2 regions of the Brumicola nitratireducens FR1064 genome follow, and region 2 is predicted to be linked to the other one. Evidence: predicted binding sites of a transcription regulator. Region 2 holds the regulator's gene; the other holds the start of a gene.

What was found. Region 2 encodes FliA, which starts transcription of late flagellar genes. Its sites were predicted from a motif close to CTAAAGNTNNNNNNNNNNNNGCCGATA; they were not measured.
Region 1: GNIT_RS02660 (DUF3530 family protein) is a predicted target of FliA. The motif match lies at 1,872-1,898, and genes of this name have one in related genera.

The regions. Positions count from the first base shown of each region.
Region 1 is NC_016041.1:613,561-621,858, forward strand. It holds gene GNIT_RS02650 (sensor domain-containing diguanylate cyclase) at 1-374, shown strand, start outside; gene GNIT_RS02655 (hypothetical protein) at 390-713, opposite strand; gene GNIT_RS02660 (DUF3530 family protein) at 856-1,833, opposite strand; gene GNIT_RS02665 (RluA family pseudouridine synthase) at 1,981-2,646, opposite strand; gene rapA (RNA polymerase-associated protein RapA) at 2,647-5,472, opposite strand; gene GNIT_RS02675 (PhoH family protein) at 5,730-7,193, shown strand; gene GNIT_RS02680 (GGDEF domain-containing response regulator) at 7,355-8,284, shown strand.
Region 2 is NC_016041.1:2,588,514-2,596,811, reverse strand. It holds gene GNIT_RS11200 (ligand-binding sensor domain-containing protein) at 1-183, shown strand, start outside; gene flhA (flagellar biosynthesis protein FlhA) at 265-2,364, shown strand; gene flhF (flagellar biosynthesis GTPase FlhF) at 2,397-3,944, shown strand; gene GNIT_RS11185 (MinD/ParA family ATP-binding protein) at 3,941-4,792, shown strand; gene GNIT_RS11180 (RNA polymerase sigma factor FliA) at 4,804-5,532, shown strand; gene cheY (chemotaxis response regulator CheY) at 5,584-5,967, shown strand; gene GNIT_RS11170 (protein phosphatase CheZ) at 5,998-6,756, shown strand; gene GNIT_RS11165 (chemotaxis protein CheA) at 6,769-8,298, shown strand, end outside.

The sequences.
Region 1 (8,298 bases), 2.0 Mb from region 2:
AAGTGAATGATACACACGGCCATCATGCAGGTGATTTGGTTATAAAGCGCTTGGCTAAATTAATTACATTAGCTACACGCGAAACAGATATCTGCGGACGTTACGGCGGCGAAGAGTTCGCTATTATTTTGCCGGATACGACTGAGAAAACGGCTAAAATCATGGCAGAAAGGTTACGTAAGTTGGTTTCTTTAGACGCGGTTCCCTACGAAGATATAAAAATCAAATACACGATTAGTATCGGCATCGCTCAATTTACGAGTGATTATAGAGAGGCTGTGCTGTGGCTTGAAGATGCCGACAAAGCCTTATATGAAGCGAAAGAAGGGGGGCGTAATCGTGTTGTTTTAGCCCATGAAGGATCGTTGGAATAGTACTAGATAGCTCGGTTAAGGGCGTATACCTACAACATCCAAGGGGCACAAACCTTGGCCCTCTAAAAACGAAATACACATCGATAATTGCGTTTTAATACATTCATCGTTGCGTAATCGTGGTTCCTCCCAATAATGAGTTTGGTGCAGCACGTGCCAAAATATCCGTTCTTTGTGGCTATAAGGCTGCGTCTTCTGGTTTTTAACTTGTGACCATTCTTCAAAAGTGTCCCACAAAAAGCATTCGAGCTCAGCATAAGGAAGCTCGTTCTGCCAATAAGAACGCATATAATAAGCAAGCTGTCGTGCTTTGCGATCGATGAAGTGTTGAACCAACAAAGTAATGTGCCAACGTAAATAGATTAGGAGGTATTTACAGTATAGGTAGTGAAAAATAATTCGCGTAGTCACAACGTAAATGACTGCTCAACCCTATGTATTATATAGAAATATATAAGGAATTAAAAAATCGAAAGGATGATTACCAGCCCAGGTAGCTCGTCCAACCTTGAATTTGACGCGCAACATAGTCTTTCTGAACTTGATCAAAAGTTTGTCCAACAATGTCAGCCTGCCGATAAACTTCCTTAAGCTGAGTTCTTGCTTTTATTTTGCGTGCCTTCTCTGTTTGTTTACTCCAGCTATTATCCCAATAGCTAATTAGATCGAGAACAGGAATAGGAGTTTGCGCAACAACCATGGGTATTTTGTTGTTTAACTTACGAATTGGCCAATACGGATTATTGATAACCAGTGCGTCTATTTGCTGCATTGTTGCATGTTCATCAGCCGCGAGCTTAGCGATGGTGGCTGCTGTCATGCCCTGACTCACCAATATGCGATGTCCCATCGTCGTTTCCATATGTTGGAGGGTAGCGCTAATAAATGCTTCTATTTCTAGCGAATAAATGACGAGGTCAGCTTCGCTTATAGATGACGTTACCGAGAGACTGTTCGTCGTTTCATCAACAACCTGACCGTCTTCAACGGCATCAGCAAGTGGGGTAGCTGTCGCTCCAGACAAATCATCATTTTGTTGTGTTGAATTATCTGTTTCCGCGGATTCTTGCGTACCTTCGTTTTCAATCGGGAAGGCAATATTTGGCCCAAGGCTTAATCCTAAAGACGGCATCACTACCGTAGTCCAGCCGACTGCTGGTAAGGATTTTGCAAGTTGGCTAAGCGAATCTTGTCTACCCAAGGGCATATCGGCATCACCAATGATAAGCACAATGCCCTTAGTGATGGGTTGTTCAGACGTAGAAATCAAAATAGGAACACGATTGTTCCCTACGTCAATTAGGGTAAATTCATCCACATGCAGTTGATTTCTCATATCCATACTTGTCATTTCTGAAAATGAAGCTGACTGAGCCTCAAGCTGGAATGACAGAGCACTGCTGAGCAATAACAAGCCTGCGAAAATTAAAGTAATAAGGTCTCTTATTATTTTCTGCATAAAATTAAAGTGTGTTTCTTTTACATATATACAAAAGCTATCGGCTTCGTTATGAATATGTTTACAACTCATAAGCCTGATTCAGTCGGAATAGGCGAGAAAATGCTCAAACAGGATAAATGAGTGACGATGCCAATTTACTCAGCATCACTCTTGATGAAATGAATGTAAAGATTCAAAACGCAGCTTTTCGCCGCTAACAGGATGCGAAAACTCATGCATTTGTGCATGTAAGCAAAGTCGTGGGTTATTTACTTTTGCTTCCTCATGCGCATAGAGTCGATCGCCTAGTATAGGGTGCCCTAATGCCAACATATGCACCCGTAGTTGATGTGAACGTCCAGTGATGGGAGTCAATTCCACAAGGGTAGACTTAGCATCGCGCTGGATCACTTGCCAATGCGTTTGTGATGGCTTGCCGTGCTCGTGGTCGACCATTTGCTTTGGTCTATTTGGCCAGTCGCATATCAATGGCAAGTCAATTTTTCCCGAATCTCTTTCTACGTGACCAAACACTCTGGCAAAGTACGTTTTAGATGTAAGCCTATTTTCGAACTGACGAGACAAATGTACATGCGCAGGTTTATTCAAGGCCATAATAAGAATACCGGAGGTGGCCATATCGAGCCGGTGTATGATAGTTGCCGTCGGGAAAACGCGCTGCACGCGAATTTGCAGCGAATCTCGATGTTCTAGTGCCTTGCCTGGAACAGTGAGTAGCTCCGCAGGCTTGTCGAGCACCAAAATATCCTCATCTTGATACAGTATCGTAAGATAAGGATCTAAGGGCGGTGCATAATGTAACAGCGCCATCTATGGATTGTTCACAACAACACGCAAACTGTCTAAATAAGGTTCTGCGTTTGAAATGATGTCGGTGAGCTTTGCCTTTTGTGCTTCAATAAACTGAATTTCTTCATCGCGAATTGAGGCGTTTGTTTTTTGCAGCGAGCGCAAACGTTCAATTTCAGCACTGAGTTCTGTTTGCATTGCACTGAGCGCCAGTGACTGTTGTTCAGCCAAGTTCGCATGACCTAACTTTAAGCTTTCTTCGATACCAGAGGTAATTGGGTCGGCAAGTGCTTGAAGAAGCTGCAGTGCAATTTTACGCTTTACTTTAAACAATTGCTCAAACTCAGCTTCAACTGCTTGGTTTTTAGAGTCTAAACACAGTCGTACAGGTGTTGGAGGTAAAAACCGATAAAGCTGCAAACTTGCTTCTGCACTGGCGGATAGCACGCTTGTTGTCTCTATCCAAAATGCACCGGTAGGTAAGTTTGGATCTTTTGTAAATGCAATACTGCTTTTGCCCAATACATCAGTTGTAACTGACTCTAGGCAGTGACTAACAATCTCACTGTCCCAGCTTAAAAACTGCAATTGCTCAAATTTGGTTGCATTACTACGTTGATAAGTCACTTCTAAACCATCTTCAGTCAAACCTGGAATTTGATGGACTAGTTGCTCTGTGGGGCGAAGAATAAAACTGTAATCATCTTTTTCGTCTTGTGTAACGCCAAGCGCATCAAACAATCTGCTCATGAATTTTAGTAAGCCTACTGGGTTTTCGGCGGCAATGATCGTGTCTAACAAGTCATCAATACGGCCAAAACCTGAGGCATTTAATTCTAGAAGCTTGTCTCTACCTTGCTCAATTTTCTTTTTCAGCTCTTTCGTTAGTGCCGCGGTTTGGCCGATAATGTCGAGCTTTAGTTCTGTGTCTTCTGGGTTTTTGAGTGCAGACATGAGGTCGGACTGTACCTGCTTAAATACATCACTTCCAACCGGGCATGTGGACTCAAAGGCACCTAGTCCATCTTGGTACCAGTCAAACAACACTTCTTGCGCTGTGTTTTCGAAGTACGGGATATGTAAGTTGATATCGAATTTCTGACCGATGCGGTCGAGGCGACCAATTCGCTGCTCCAACAAGTCAGGCACCATTGGCAAATCGAACAATACTAAATGGCGAGAAAACTGAAAGTTTCGGCCTTCACTGCCTATTTCGCTGCACAGCAACACTTGAGCGCCTTGTTCATTGGTCGCGAAGAAATGTGCGGCTTTATCGCGTTCGATAATACTCATGCCTTCATGAAACACAGTATGCCGAATAGCTGTTTTTTGGCGTAAATATTCAGCCAGTTGCAGTGCTGTTGATGCGTAAGCACATATAACCAACACTTTTTCATTTTTATTAGTTTCAAGTAAGTCGACTAACCATGTGACACGTGGGTCATATTTGGTCCAGTTGTCGTTTACTAGAGGAGCGCGCTCTGGATGCAGACTAAGCACAACATCTTCTTCTAAAGATAAAGATACCGCATATTCTTTTGGCAACTTTAATGGCGCAGGCATAGGAATTCGTTCAGGGAATCCTTGAATACTGGCTCGACTATTGCGGAACAACAAACGTCCAGTGCCATGTTGGTCTATAAGCTTAGTTAATAAAGCATGGCGTTGCTCGCCGCTTGCCAGCATTGCGTCGCTTATTTCTTCATCCTTAACTACGGCATTTAATTTGTCTATTTGCGCCTGACTCATATGCGCATTTTCAATCAATGGCGCGACTGCTTCAGCGAGTTCGCCGTAGTGCGTCTCTTCTTCAAGAAATTGTTGGTAATCGTGAAATCTCGCTGGGTCTAGCAAACGTAAGCGCGCAAAGTGGCTCTCATGACCGAGTTGATCCGGTGTTGCTGTTAATAAAAGCACGCCTTTCACGATTTTACATAGCTGTTCAATGGCGCTGTATTCTTCTGACACATGCTCTGCCGACCATTGTAAATGATGGGCTTCATCTACGATTAAAATGTCCCAATCAACTTGAGTCGCTTTTTCTAGGACTTTTTCTTGTTTAATAAAGTCGATACTGCACAGCACCAGCTGCTCCTGCTCGAAAGGATTATCGCCACTTTCGGCCATTGCTTCCATGCGTTCTTCATCAAATACTGAAAATGAAAGGTTTACGCGGCGCAGCATCTCTACTAACCACTGGTGCACTAAACTTGAGGGGACTGTAATGAGAGCGCGCTTAGCTTTGCCTGTTAATAATTGTTGATGCAGTATTAGTCCTGCTTCAATTGTTTTACCTAAGCCTACTTCATCAGCTAATAAAACACGTGGAGCGAAACGACTGCCGACCTCATTTGCAATGTGCAGTTGATGCGGTATAAGCTCAACGCGAGCGCCTACCAAACCAACGGCACCAGAGGTGGCGTGGTCGTGCTGCTTTTGCAGACATTCGTGTCGAATGTCAAACCACTTAGGCGAATCCAATTGACCACTAAATAGACGTTTCTCTGGTTGATTGAGCTTTACGTTATGGTCAAGAGTGACTTCCATAATCGATGCTTCTTCACCATTGTCTGTGCGCAAGCCTGAATATATATAAAGACCATCTTGCATCATTATACTTGTGATTTTTAACTCCCAGCCGTCGATATGAAGGGCTTTTTCACCTTCACTCAAAATTAAACGGGTAATCGGAGCATGAGCAATCGCATAAGTACGATCTTCTTTGACCGCAGGGAAGAGTAAATTTATCGTTCGGTTGTCAGCGGCCATGACAATACCTAAGCCTAAATCAGCCTCTGTATTGCTTAACCAACGTTGCCCAACGGTATACTCTTGTGCTGCGTTCATAATTAAAAATCCAAGGTAAAAAATAAAAAGGGTGCGCATTGTACTGATACTCAGCGCGGCTGTCAGCTATCTGTTCAAATTACCTTAAAAAAGGTAGTGATAATTATAGAAAACTCATTTAAAGTGACGGTGTCGTCAATGTTTTCTGCCGCTACAGCCGAATAATCACGGCATCTACACGGATTGCGCAGAAACATTGTTTTCTCACCACCGAGACAACATGCTTTATCTTTGTCTTCGTGCAATCGGAGTAACGGATGCCAGAACAAACGCAAATCACACCTGCTAAGCCGAACGATCAACAAACTGAAGCGAGCACTGAAGCGAAAATAGTGTCGCTCTCCAACACTAAACTCTATGTGCTTGACACGAATATCCTACTGCATGAACCGCTCGCGTTTACGTCTTTCAAAGAGAATGACGTCACGGTGCCTATGACCGTGTTAGAAGAGCTGGATTACATCAAAGACAGCAAAAAAGATGTGGCCCGTGACGCAAGAGTTTCAATTAGGGCAATGGAGGATTTGCTGCACAATGCGAGCCCTGAACAAATGCTATCAGGTGTTAGTATGGCCAGTTTAGGTTCAGGAGAAAGTGCACCTACAGGCACATTTTCGATATTTTCAGACTTGTCGATGCCAGATAAACAGCAGGTATTTACCAGCAATGAGAACGACAATAGAATCATTAATGTTGCTTTGCATTTACAGGCAAAACTAGCCCCCAGACAGGTTATCTTGGTAACGAAAGATATCAACATGCGCCTAAAAGCCAAAGGTGCAGGAATGAGTCTGGTAGAAGACTATCGAACTGATCAGCTCATCAGTGATATTAAATATCTATCCAAGGGCTATCATATATTCGAAGGTGACTTCTGGCAAAATGTCCAGCGTGTTGAAAGTCACACAGAAGGGCGTGACACTATTCACAATATTCCAAGAAGTGTTCTGCCTGAAGCATATGTTAACGAATTTCTGCTAGATGAGTCTCGACAGTTTGCAGGCGTAGTTGAATCAATAACAGCCGATAGCTTGGAAGTGCTCGATTTGGGTTATGAGCGCATAATGTCTCGTCGGGCTTGGGGCGTATCGCCTAAAAATATTGGTCAGGCAATGGCGATGCATGCGCTACTCGACCCACATATCGACCTGTGTATTCTGACGGGCCCTGCAGGGAGTGGTAAAACTCTACTTGCTTTGGCTGCGGCGCTCGAGATGATCGTTGAGAAAAGCATGTATGACAAAATCATTGTCACTCGTTCAACGCCTGAAATTGCTGAATCCATTGGCTTTTTGCCTGGCACCGAGGAAGAAAAAATGGCTCCTTGGTTGTCGGCAATAACCGATTCTTTGGAAGTGTTGCATAAAAACGATGAGAGCACTAAAGGCTCGATGAGTTACATTATGGAAAAGGCGAATATTCAGTTTAAATCGGTTAACTTTATGCGTGGTCGCAGTATTCAAAATGCGATTGTTATATTAGATGAATCACAGAACTTAACGGCATCACAGCTGAAAACCATAATCACACGCTGCGGAGAAGGCACTAAACTCATTTGCTGCGGTAATTTGGCGCAAATTGACAGTAACTATCTGAGTGCAGTTACATCAGGTTTAACTTATATTGTGGAAAAGTTTAAAAACTTTTCAGGAAGCGCTACTTTCAACTTAGACGGGGTTGTTAGAAGCCGCTTAGCAGAATTTGCTGAGAAAGAACTATAGCTTTGGCACTAATTTAAATAGATGATATCATGCGTGTTTTTTAAACAATGTTGTTTTACGTAAGTTTTTAAGCCAATGGTCGATAACCAGTTCGCATGGTGAAATATTAATCCGCCAAGCATCTGTAAAAGAAATAGTAAATTTAGAGAAGTAAGGGTTACATGATAGAAAAGCGCGCCACCATTCTGGTTGTTGATGATGAGCGGATCAATATTCAGATTTTAAATAACGCCCTAGGTGACCAATACAATATCCTTGCTGCGATGACTGGTGAGCGAGCGATTAAAGTGGCTTCTGAATCACTTCCCTGTCTTATTTTGCTCGATATTGTTTTGCCAGACATAAGCGGCCACGATGTCTGCCGAGCTTTGAAAAGCAATGAGTTAACACAGCATATTCCCATTATTTTTATTACGGCACAAAGCGGAGCTGACGATGAACTCATAGGCTTAGAGTTAGGTGCCAGTGATTATTTTCGAAAGCCTTTCGTTTTACCGCTGGTTAAAGCGCGTATCCGTAATCAAATCGAATTAGTCCAAAAGACCGCTGAGCTTGAGAGGTTGGCATGGATTGATGGTTTAACCGGAGTCTCGAACAGGCGCCGATTTGACCAACTGTATTTCGATGCCTGCAAATATGCAAAACGAAACAAGCGCCGTATTTCTATCCTTCTTTTAGATATTGATTTTTTTAAACAATATAACGACCATTACGGCCATGTGAAAGGTGATGAAGTCCTTAAAAAGGTAGCACGAACAATTGAACAATGCGCATCTCGCCCTCTCGATCTAGTTGCTCGCTATGGCGGGGAAGAGTTTGTGATACTGCTGACGGATTCAAGCGAATCCGAAGGTGCTATGCTCGCCGAGAAAGTCCGTGAAAAAATAGAAGAGTTGGCAATTCCTCATATTAAATCGACTATTCACAAAGCGGTAACTATTAGCATTGGCGTAACTACAAGCTCTGATAAAGGCTCTGCATTTGATTGTAGAAAGTTGCTAGAAGTAGCCGACCGATGCTTATATGAAGCTAAGTCTATGGGGCGAAATACAGTGGTTTCTACTGATTTTAGACCAGAAATGACTGAATAAACCTAAGACCAGGC
Region 2 (8,298 bases):
TATCGCGAAAGGATCCGCAATGAAGTCTTTACTGTGGCTGACACCTCACTTCAAATATCATTAACTGCAGGAGCCGCGGACATTGAAGGATATACCTCTGTTGATCAATGCATCAAGCGCGCAGACGACCTCTTATATGAAGGTAAAAACTTAGGTAGAGACCAAGTATTACCCATGCTCTAATTTTTTTCATAAACTCCAGCGTGTTGGCACGGTAGTTGTAATACAAGCAGTATTATTACTTAGATGTCAAAATTCTGTTGTATGCAATTAACTTCCGCTTTTCAACGTGTAGATAGAACGCAATTAAAAGGTATCGCTGCTGGTATGGGCGCGCCAATTGTCGTTTTAGCCATTATGGGCATGGTCATTTTGCCGATGCCAGCTATTCTTTTAGATGTGCTTTTTAGCTTCAATATTGCTCTATCGCTCGTCATTATTTTGGTTTCTGTATTAACTAAACGTCCTGTCGATTTTGGCATATTCCCCCTTGTTCTATTGGTTGCTACCGTTTTGCGTTTGGCCCTAAACGTTGCCTCTACGCGAATTGTGTTATTGGAAGGGCATGAGGGTGGAGACGCGGCTGGGAAGGTCATACAAGCGTTTGGTGAAGTAGTTATCGGCGGCAATTATGTGGTGGGTGTCGTCGTCTTTGCAATCTTGTTGATTATCAATTTTAAAGTAGTAACGGCGGGTGCTGGACGTATTTCTGAAGTTAGCGCTCGATTTACCTTGGACGCTATGCCGGGCAAACAAATGGCGATTGATGCCGACTTGAACGCTGGTTACATCGATCAAGATCAAGCGAGAAAGAGACGAGAAGAAATCACCTCTGAAGCTGACTTTTATGGTTCGATGGACGGTGCGTCTAAATTTGTAAAAGGGGACGCAATCGCTGGCCTCTTCATTATGTTAATCAATATTGTCGGCGGTTTATTCGTGGGCATGTTTCAACATGATCTAAATTTTTCCACGGCGATGGAAGTTTATACCATCCTGACGATTGGTGACGGACTCGTCGCACAAATCCCGTCTTTGCTACTTTCTGTTGCAACCGCAATTATCGTTACCCGAGAAAATGACTCGCAGGAAATGGGGCATGAAATTAGAGAGCAGTTAGCCAACCGCAAAGCTCTTTACATTACCTCGGGCATTCTATTTGTTATGGGCATCGTTCCGGGCATGCCGCATGTTGCTTTCCTTGGCTTCTCTGCTGCCGTGTTTGCTTATGCTTTCTTTAGAGACAAGATGAAAGCGAAGGAAGCAAAAGATAGAGCGCTAGTAGAAACAATGCCGGATTCAAACAAAGGCCCTAGTGAAATCAAAGAACTTGGTTGGGACGATGTTCAACACGTCGATACTATTGGACTCGAGGTGGGATACCGTCTTATTCCGCTTGTAGATAAATCTCAAGGCGGTGAATTATTGACGCGAATCAAAGGCGTACGTAAAAAACTGTCGCAAGAGCTGGGTTTCCTTATTCCGCCTGTGCACATTCGTGATAATTTGGACTTTTCACCTAATGCTTACTCCATTTCGATGATGGGAGTGTCAATAGGTGATGCGGAAATCAGTCATGACAACGAGCTAGCGATTAATCCTGGTCAGGTATTCGGTGAGCTATCGGGAACCAAAACCAAGGATCCTGCATTTGGCTTAGATGCTGTCTGGATCAAAGCTAACCAACGTGAACATGCACAAACCCTCGGTTATACAGTTGTTGATTCTGCCACAGTGGTCGCCACACACCTAAGTCAGTTGCTAACAACGAATGCATATCAATTATTGGGACACGAAGAAGTTCAGCAGTTACTTGATATGCTTGAGAAAACCAATCCGAAACTAGTGGAAGGACTAGTACCTGATATTTTGTCGCTGAGCACCATTGTTAAAGTACTGCAAACGCTGTTGTATGAAGGCGTGCCAATTAGAGATATGCGTACAATTTGTCAAACACTGTGTGAGTACGGCCCTAAAAGTCAAGATCCAGACGTATTGGTGTCTGCCCTGCGAATTGCACTGAAGCGTTTGATTGTGCAAGACATTACGGCAGGGGGTAATGAAATACCGGTTATCACTTTAGCGCCAGACTTGGAACAGATGTTGCATCAGTCATTACAAGCAGGTGGTGAAGATGGTGCTGGTATTGAGCCAGGCCTTGCAGAGAAAATTCAGCAATCGTTAACTGAGGCCAGTCAGCAACAAGAACTCGCTGGCGAGCCTTCGGTACTATTGACATCAGGCATGCTACGTCCGGTGCTATCAAGGTTTTTGAAACACGCTGTTGTAGGATTACATGTGTTGTCGTATCAAGAGATACCCGACGACAAACAAATAAAAATAGTGTCATCAGTCGGTCAATAAACTGACGCATTACAAACACTAACGAGGACATCATGAAAATTAGACGTTTTTTTGGCAAAGATATGCGTGAAGCGCTCAAGCAAGTGAAAGACGAACTTGGCGGCGACGCAGTTATTATGTCTAATAAAAAGGTAGCAGATGGCGTAGAGCTTGTTGCTGCAGTGGATAAAGAGACTGAAATGACAAAACCGGCTCCCACAATAAGCTTAGGCAGAAGGTCAAAAAATACGCCAACCCTGAGCGAAATAATTGGTGATGATGGACCTGATAGCCTCAAAGCACTACTGGAAAAACAGCATGCAGGTAAGTTAGTTGACGAAAATAGCGATGGATTTGAAAGTGTAGCGCTTTCCAATGCGGCTTATGGTCGCAAAAATGAGCAATACACTGATAAAGAAAACAGCAAACAGTATTCACAACAGCGTAGCGCTCAATCACCGCAGCCGACACAAGCTGTGAATCAAAATCAACCTCGCGTTAGTCAAGCCTATGCCGATTCACAGCAGGCAGAAAAGCGTCGTCGCGAGGCAGAACTAACCCATGAATACGCAAGAACTCCAGTAACCAAACCGATGGATGATTTTTCAATGGAACATGACTTTGCCGACAGCCAAGCGTCAGATTTATTCAGCCAAGACAAAAGTTTCTCTTCAAATGATGGGCTTGATTTTATCAAATCAGAACTGGCTTCTATTCGTAATGTTTTACAATATCAAGTGAATGGCTTGAGTGATGAAAAGAGCAAACGTAAAAACCCAACACACTATTTTCTCGGTAATAAGTTATTAGGCATGGGGATCAGTGAAAGACTCGTCGAGCAATTAGTGAGTTTTCTGCCACCCCAAGCGACTGAAACAGAAGGCTGGGATTACTTATTGAATCTAATTTCCAATCGTCTACACATAGGCGGCAACGACATTTTGCAACAGTCAGGTATTGTTGCTTTGGTCGGACCAACAGGCACAGGTAAAACGACAACAGTTGCAAAATTAGCCGCAAAATTTGCACAGAAGTATGGTGCTAATGAAGTCGCCATGATTACTGTAGATACATATCGAATTGCGGCTTTTGAGCAATTAGCGACATACGGTAAAATTATTGGCTGTACCGTGAAAAAAGCACAGACATCTGAAGAGTTAGCCCATATACTTTATCAATTAAGGCACAAAAAATTAGTCCTTATTGATACCGCCGGTTTTAGTCAACGTGACGCTCGTTTAGTGACACAGTTAAATGATTATGAAAAAGAAACGACGGCAAACATTAAAAAATACTTAGTATTGCCTGCAGGCGCGCAGTATCAGGTGTTACATCAAACCATACAAGCGTATAAGAACATAAACCTTACAGGCTGCATTTTCAGTAAATTAGACGAGTGCTATAGTCTTGGAGAGGCCCTAAGTGTGGTCATCGAAAACGACCTTAGACTAAGCTACGTAACGGATGGACAGAGAGTGCCAGAAGATATAAAACTTGCCGATGCAAAAAATTTAATAATGGTAGCGTCAAAACTTTATAAAAAGTATGCTTTGGCGCATACTAGCCCATTGAATTCTGATGAGGGTGTCAGAGCAGGATGATAGAAGATCAAGCGAGTAGCTTAAGAAAAATGAATAAGTCCAAATTAATTAAAGTCATGGCGGTCACAGGTGGAAAAGGTGGTGTGGGTAAAACCAACGTGTCTTTGAATTTAGCCATCTCTTTAGCCAAGCAAGGCAAGCGTGTTCTTGTGCTTGATGCCGATTTAGGTCTGGCTAACGTTGACGTTTTACTTGGACTGCGTGTAGATAAAAATTTATCACATGTACTCAGAGGCGAATGCACCTTAGATGACATTTTAGTAACGGGTCCTCACGGCGTTAAAATCGCGCCTGCCACTTCAGGCTCAAAGTCAATGGCTGAGTTGGGTCCTACAGAGCACGCTGGTCTTATTAGAGCCTTCAGCGAGTTGCGCACCGAAATAGATGTGTTGATAATCGATACTGCAGCCGGCATTTCTGACATGGTCATGAGCTTTTCTCGGGCGGCACAAGATGTTCTTGTCGTTGTGTGTGACGAGCCTACCTCACTGACCGATGCCTATGCATTGATAAAAATACTGAACCGTGAGCACGGCGTTTTTAAATTTAAAATCGTTGCGAACATGGTTCGAAGTGAAAGGGAAGGGAAAGAACTGTTTAGTAAGCTTTCCAAGGTGACAGGGCGATTTTTGGATGTTGCATTAGAGTTGGTGGGAGTGATTCCATTCGACGAGAATATTCGTAAATCAGTACGTAAACAAGCTGCTATTGTTGATGCATATCCATCATCGCCTGCGGCATTGGCGATAACTAACCTAGCTCAAAAGTCCATGACTTGGCCCATACCGGCGCAACCCGGCGGGCATTTGGAATTTTTTATTGAGCAGTTAGTATCGAGAAACGAGTAGGTAACTAATCAGTGAGTAACAAAGTGGCAGTCTATCAACAACAAATTGATAAAAACCAACTGGTCGAGCGGCATGCGCCTTTGGTGAAAAGAATTGCTCATCATCTAATGGCAAGGTTGCCAGCAAGTGTTCTCGTGGACGACTTGATTCAAGCAGGGATGATTGGCTTGCTGGAAGCAGCAAGAAACTTTGATGGCTCCAAGGGTGCAAGTTTTGAGACCTTTGCCGGTATTCGCATTCGCGGTTCGATGCTTGACGAAATTCGAAAAGGTGACTGGACTCCGCGTTCGGTTCATAAGAATAGTCGAGCAATAACGCAAGCTATTTCTGATGTGGAAAAAGCGACCGGCCGCGACGCACGCGACATTGACGTAGCTGAAAGGCTGCAAGTGTCGGTGCAGGAATATCATCAAATGTTGAATGAAGTTAACGCGGGTAAACTTGTTGGAATCGAAGATCTGGGCGTAAGTGAAGACGTTCTTACCACCGACGCAACGAAAGGAGCAGACAGTCCTTTTGAAGATATGGTGCAAGGATCATTTCAGAAAGCGCTGGCTCGGGCGATAACAACATTACCAGAGCGAGAAGCGATCGTGCTCTCACTTTATTACGACGAAGAGTTAAACTTGCGTGAAATTGGCGAAGTGCTCGAGGTGAGTGAATCACGAGTGAGTCAAATTCATAGTCAAGCAATGTTAAAGTTAAAGTCGAAAATGCAGTCATGGCGTACAGCCGACTAAGTTTTCTCCGTTTTATTTTTGTAGTTAATTTGTACCTCAGCGGAGGCAGTTTTGAATAAGAATATGAAAATCTTAGTTGTTGATGATTTCTCAACGATGAGGCGTATCATTAAAAATTTGTTAAAAGATCTTGGCTTTACTAGCATTCAAGAAGCAGATGACGGAAATACGGCATTGCCTATGCTTGTGCAAGGTGATTTCGATTTCGTTGTAACGGATTGGAATATGCCAGGTATGCAAGGGATCGATCTTCTTCGCGCAATCCGCGCTGACGATAATTTAAAGCATTTACCTGTTTTAATGGTCACTGCAGAAGCGAAGAAAGAACAGATAGTTGCCGCGGCGCAAGCGGGGGTAAATGGTTACGTTGTAAAACCGTTCACAGCTGCAACGCTAAAAGAAAAGCTAGAAAAGATTTTTGAACGTCTAGGTTAACAGCGATATTTCTTAATGGGGTAACGTTGAATGACAACGACCGAAAGAGACTTAGTTTCGCTAGAAGAAGCGAAACTACTAGTTGAGTATCTTGAAAAAGGCGATCGCGATAAGGCGAACGCACTGGTAGATGTAATCACCATGCGAGAGTCAACCGAGCTTTTTTCTGAAGTAGGAAAATTGACTCGCCAACTGCATGACTCACTGAATAACTTCCAAATAGATGAACGCATCGCTAATTTGATGCAGGACGAAATTCCCGACGCACGCTCTCGTTTAATTTATGTTATTGAAGAGACGGAAAAAGCGGCAAACACCACGATGGATGCTGTTGAAAAGTGCATGCCACTTGCGGAAGGTTTGAACCAGCGTTTAAATAACATCATGCCTGAATGGCAAAAACTAATGAGTCGCCAAATTGAGTTAGGCGAATTTAAGCACCTGTGCTTAGAACTTGATACGTTAATAACAGATGCAAGCCGAGACTCTGCAACGTTAAATTCATTGCTTACCGAAGTATTGATGGCTCAAGGCTATCAAGATCTCACTGGGCAAGTTATTCGTCGCGTTATAGAACTGGTTAAAGAAGTCGAAGATAGCCTTGTTTCAATGCTCACGGCATTTGGTGATGTCGGAGAATTGCAGCTAGAGGAAGATAATCCTCAAACTTCTAAGAAACAGACCGATACAGTAAAAGCCGAAGGGCCAATTATCGATGCAGATACACGAGACGACGTAGTAAGTGGACAAGACGACGTTGACGATTTGCTGTCAAGTTTAGGGTTTTAGGGGAGCCGACGAATGTCGTTTGAAGTTGACGAGGAAATAATGCAAGATTTCTTGGTGGAAGCCGGAGAAATACTTGAACAACTCCAAGAACAGCTTGTTGATCTTGAGAATAAGCCAGAAGATGCAGATTTACTTAATGCAATTTTCCGGGGTTATCACACGGTCAAAGGCGGTGCTGGGTTTTTAGCGTTAACAGAACTCGTTAATATCTGCCATGGCGCAGAAAACGTGTTTGACGTTATGCGCAATGGTCAACGAACACTGACCCCAGAGTTAATGGATGTCATTCTTCAAGCAACTGACGTTGTTGTTGAAATGTTCGAAAAAGTTAAGCAGCGGGAAGCTCTCGAAGCGGCTCCTGACGAACTTATCGCCGTTTTACACAAACTAAGTAAGCCAGAAACTGCCGATGAAAATATCTTTGCCACTGACGTTGCTGAACTCGCGGCTGATGACACTGAAGATGAAATCAATGAAATCAATGAAATAAATAATGAGTCAATTGATAATAGCGAAGCGCCTGCTGACGCTAATATTGATGAGATTACTGACGACGAGTTTGAAGCTTTATTAGACGAGCTCCACGGTAGCTCAGGGCCTTCCAAATCTGACAGTGTTGAAACCCCAATACCAGCTCCGGCAGCAACGAACTCAGGCGCTGACGACATCACAGACGACGAATTTGAAGCCCTATTGGACGATTTACATGGTAAGGGACAATTCAAGGCTGAAGAGAAGAATGAAGCCCAGAGCGTCGCCAGTAGCACTGACAAAAACGCGAACGAAAGCGCTAGTAGTAACCCTGATGAAATAACGGACGATGAGTTCGAGGCCTTACTTGACCAGCTGCATGGCGAAGGTAAGTCGCCGATTGCATCTGTGGCTAATGAGACGGCAGCGAAAGCACCTGAAGCGCCAAAAACTGAAGCGCCGAGCGCGCCAAAAGATGATGCAAAGCCTGTTGCTAAAGCTCCTGCTAAGGCGCAGCCAGCGCCAGCAGCAAAAGCGCCAACTCCGCCAGCGAAAAAAGAAGATAAGAAAGCGAGTGCTGCACCTCAAGCCGAAACCACAGTTCGAGTTGATACTAAGAGACTCGACCAAATAATGAATATGGTAGGTGAGCTTGTATTAGTGCGCAATCGCTTATTAAGCTTGAGCATTAATAATGCTGATGAGAGCATGGCGAAGGCCATCGCTAACCTTGACGTAGTTACGGGTGATTTGCAGGGTGCTGTGATGAAAACCCGCATGCAGCCTATTAAGAAAGTGTTTGGTCGTTTTCCTCGCGTCGTTCGTGACTTGGCGAGAACATTGAAGAAAGAAATTACGCTTGAACTCGTTGGTGAAGAAACCGATTTAGATAAAAACTTAGTTGAAGCACTTGCTGATCCCTTAGTGCATTTGGTGAGAAACTCGGTTGACCATGGTATTGAAATGCCAGATGAGCGAGAGGCTCAAGGCAAACCAAGAATGGGCACGGTGAAACTGTCTGCCTCCCAAGAAGGTGATCATATCCTCCTTACGATCGACGATGATGGTAAG